Regions from separate parts of the Lysinibacillus sp. FSL L8-0126 genome, predicted to be linked through region 2. Evidence: a T-box and tRNA genes for the amino acid it is inferred to sense, from the RefSeq annotation. Region 2 holds a T-box; the other holds one or more tRNA genes.
What was found. The T-box of region 2 lies ahead of MHI34_RS14295 (valine--tRNA ligase). A T-box ahead of a tRNA ligase gene usually reads a tRNA of that ligase, here a tRNA-Val.
Positions count from the first base shown of each region.

Region 1: it encodes a tRNA-Val, which carries the amino acid that the T-box ahead of MHI34_RS14295 (valine--tRNA ligase) is inferred to sense. The anticodon was not compared.

Region 1 covers NZ_CP152028.1:1,734,292-1,736,479, forward strand. The annotation lists gene MHI34_RS08405 (acyl--CoA ligase) at 1-304, opposite strand, end outside; tRNA gene MHI34_RS08410 (tRNA-Asn) at 574-650, shown strand; tRNA gene MHI34_RS08415 (tRNA-Glu) at 765-839, shown strand; tRNA gene MHI34_RS08420 (tRNA-Val) at 896-971, shown strand; tRNA gene MHI34_RS08425 (tRNA-Tyr) at 987-1,070, shown strand; tRNA gene MHI34_RS08430 (tRNA-Gln) at 1,085-1,159, shown strand; tRNA gene MHI34_RS08435 (tRNA-Lys) at 1,174-1,246, shown strand; gene rocF (arginase) at 1,432-2,188, shown strand, end outside.
Region 2 covers NZ_CP152028.1:2,922,935-2,925,122, forward strand. The annotation lists gene MHI34_RS14290 (hypothetical protein) at 34-798, shown strand; T-box leader at 1,071-1,329, shown strand; gene MHI34_RS14295 (valine--tRNA ligase) at 1,411-2,188, shown strand, end outside.

The DNA.
Region 1 (2,188 bases), 1.2 Mb from region 2:
CACGTAGCATTTCTGAACATGAAATAGGCACGATGCCAGCCTTTAAACAGCCAAGAAAAACAAAATAGGCTTCTGGTAGGCGAGGAATAATAACTAGAACGCGATCTCCCTTTCGAAGTCCTGTCTCTGTAAAAGCATTTGCGTATTGATTCATTTTTTGGACAAGCTCTACATAGGAAACTGTTCGTCTCTCTTGTTGCGTATTTAACCAGCGTATTGCTTGGCGATCACTATCTTGTGAAAACTTTTCTAATTCCTCTGTGATATTATAAAATTCAGGTGCAATTAAATCATTTGTTACCATCCGAATATTCCTCCCCCAGGAAATTTGATAGAAAATTCTTAAAACTATTTTTATTTTAACAATTGCAATAATATACAGCAAGAATATTTAGCACGCAAAATAGAAATATTAGATTTAATAGAGAACTATTATGCTTTTGGATTAATTTTTAAACCTACTTCGACAAAAAATATAAAAATTTTCATAAAATATGTTGCATAATTTATAATGCTTGCTATAATAATAAATGTACTTAAGAGGTTGTTTAAACCCGAAGTGAATAGTATCGTTCCGAAGTAGCTCAGTTGGTAGTAGCACCTGACTGTTAATCAGGTTGTCGCAGGTTCGAGTCCTGCCTTCGGAGCCATTTTTTTTGCCCATTTTTAAGAAGCTGTTATACATAAAAAAAGTTATAAAAAAGTATTGCAACTATTAAGAAATGATGTTATTATAAATCTTGTCTTGTTTGAGACGTGATACTGGCCCCTTGGTCAAGTGGTTAAGACACCGCCCTTTCACGGCGGTAACACGGGTTCGAATCCCGTAGGGGTCACCATTTAAAACATAGGCTTTATAAAGAAAAATAAACTGTGATATAACACCTGTTTCTATGGAGGATTAGCTCAGCTGGGAGAGCATCTGCCTTACAAGCAGAGGGTCGGCGGTTCGAGCCCGTCATCCTCCACCATTATTGTGTTATTTCGGAGGGGTAGCGAAGTGGCTAAACGCGGCGGACTGTAAATCCGCTCCTTAGGGTTCGGCGGTTCGAATCCGTCCCCCTCCACCAGTTTTATAAATGATTGGGGTATAGCCAAGCGGTAAGGCAACGGATTTTGATTCCGTCATGCCTAGGTTCGAATCCTAGTACCCCAGCCATTTTTCTTTTTTACGAGCCATTAGCTCAGTTGGTAGAGCATCTGACTTTTAATCAGAGGGTCGAAGGTTCGAGTCCTTCATGGCTCACTTTTTTAGAATAAAGTATATTCAAAAGTGTTATAATAACTATAGATAACTAATCTCTTACTGAAAACAGTAGGAGATTTTTTTATGTTATCAAAAATTGAATAAATATGCACTTTTTTGTCTAGTTGAGCCAAGTGGTATCTAGGCTTTACAATAATATTATAACTTTTAGGGGGTATAAAAACATGAATAAACTTAATATTTCTATTATTGGAGTACCAACAGATTATGGACAAACACGTCGTGGTGTAGATATGGGGCCAAGTGCAATTCGCTATGCAGGCGTTGTGGAACGTTTGGAGGCTATTGGACATGAAGTACAAGACCAAGGGGATATTCGTGTCAGTCAAAAACTTGCAGACGCACCTGTCGATGAGAAATTACTGAATTTAGAGGAAGTTGTAGATGTTAGCACGGCTTTAGCTAATAGCGTGCATGAAGTAATAGAACAAAATAAGTTCCCACTTGTATTTGGCGGAGACCATAGTATTGCTATTGGCACACTAGCTGGATTAGGTGAGCATTATAAAAATCTTGGCGTTATTTGGTATGATGCTCATGCAGATTTAAATACACCTGAAACAACACCATCTGGCAACATCCATGGGATGCCATTAGCAGTTAGTATTGGACTAGGTCATGAGCGATTAGTGCAAATTCGTAATTATGCACCGAAAATTAAACCAGAGAACGTTATTATTATCGGAGCTCGTTCAGTAGATCCTGGTGAGCGTGAGTTAATTCGTCAACAAGGGATTAAAGTATATACAATGCACGAGATTGATCGACTTGGTATGACGCGTGTCATGGAAGATGCACTTGCTTACTTGAAAGAACGTAATGTTGATGGATTACATCTATCACTTGATTTAGATGGCTTAGATCCGCTTTACACGCCAGGAGTTGGTACACCCGTTCCTGGAGGAATTACGTATCGAGAAA
Region 2 (2,188 bases):
ATGCCATTTTTCTAGTAGTATCTATTTATAATTATGTTCAACTTGAAACACACTAGCATACTATCCTTTAAATCGTCATATGATGCAAAGGGAGGGATTATTATCGAACAAAAAACTTGGAATATGCGAGAAACATTTTGTTTTCCTGGATATGGTTGCCCAACAGAATTAGCTGCTGTACAAATTAAACCACAGTGGCAAGCCATGCAGTTAGAGGATTCACTTCGATTAATGGGCATCTACCATATTACGGCACATGTTCGTTTTGATTTTCAAGATATGCAAGCATTTACAGGTGATGATAATTTAATTACAATTGATGCCCTTGATGTCCAAGGAGATACTGGTTATTTTGAGTATGCTGTCCCTTTACATGTGGATTTACCAAAAGAATCGGATGTCAAAGATTTAATGGTCAAAGATATTCGCCCTAGTCTGTCGAATCAGATGTGTCAGCTTGAGTGGACAGTTACAAGTATTTTTAACGAATATGAACCCGTTGTTGAAAATGATACTTTAGACAATCCACACCTAATGGCTCATGCTTTCGATCAAGAAGAAAAAATGGCTGTGATCGAGGAAAGTGTTCAAGTGAAACAACCTACCGCAGTAGCAGCAGCTTCACGCCAAGAGACCTCTACAACAGTTGACCAAAAGATAGTAATGAGAGAATCCTCAAGCCATATTGTTGTACGTGAATCCAGCACTTGGCATGAAGTGCCTTCCATGATTTGGGACCTAACAGAAGAGTATACACCGCTTAAAGTCCGTGTTTCAAATGATGTCTTTCAAAAGTAAATAGCAGAGAAGTAGTAGGAGCAATAAGAAGACTAAATCGCCTGATGTTGGCACAATAATGACACGGATAAACTGAAAAGCACAAATTGGCACAATAATGGTTCTACAATAAAAACGAACTTGTCGTAGCCAAGGAGGTAAAAGCCAAGGGTTATACTTGCGTCGACGCATTGAATTGTCACTTCCTTTTCTATTTACTTTACTCTTACTAAAAGATGACTAAATCACTTGAAAAATGACACGATTCTGCGGTACAATAAGGAAAATCAAATACAGATGCTATGATAGGGAAGAGTAAATTATGTCTACATTTTCAGAGAGGAAACGGTAGCTGAGAAGTTTCTATTTGTACTTAATTGAAGGTAGCCCTTGAGCAGCTTTAGTGAACTAACAGTAGTTAAAGCCGGTTAAACACCGTTACCGAATTAAGAGCCAGTAGGGAAGGCTGAGAAAATGTGTCATTTAGCATTGATCTTAACCGCTGCTGGAATTAAAGGTGGTACCGCGAATTAAAACTCCTTCGTCCTTTTAGACGAGAGGAGTTTTTTTATTGGGTAAAAAAATGAACAGCATTTCTTTACCAATAGTCTTCAAACAATAGGAGGAGTCAAGATGACAGAAAACATTTCAATGCCAACTAAATATGACCCACAGTCCATTGAAGCCGGTCGCTATGAATGGTGGTTACAAGGGAAATTTTTCGAGGCACAGCCTGAAAGTGGGAAAAAGCCTTATTCCATCGTTATTCCACCACCGAACGTAACAGGTAAATTACATCTTGGGCATGCTTGGGATACAACATTACAAGATATCCTTACTCGTATGAAACGCATGCAAGGCTATGATGCCCTTTGGTTACCAGGTATGGACCATGCAGGGATCGCAACACAAGCAAAAGTAGAAGCAAAACTGCGTGAGGATAATATTACACGTTATGATTTAGGCCGTGAAAAATTCCTTGAAAAAACATGGGAATGGAAAGAAGAATATGCTGGACATATTCGTGATCAATGGGCAAAGCTTGGCCTTGGTTTAGACTACACACGTGAACGTTTCACACTAGATAAAGGTCTTTCAGATGCAGTTAAAACAGTTTTTGTTGAGTTATATGAAAAAGGTTTAATTTACCGTGGCGAACGTATTATCAACTGGGATCCAGCAGCGAAAACAGCATTATCTGATATTGAGGTAATTTATCAGGATGTGCAAGGTGCATTCTATCATATGAAATATCCTTTAGCGGATGGCTCAGGATATGTAGAAGTTGCTACAACACGTCCTGAAACAATGCTCGGTGACTCTGGGGTAGCTGTTCACCCGAACGATGAGCGCTATCAGCATTTAATTGGTAAAACAGTTATTTTACCGATTGTAGGTCGTGAAATTCCGA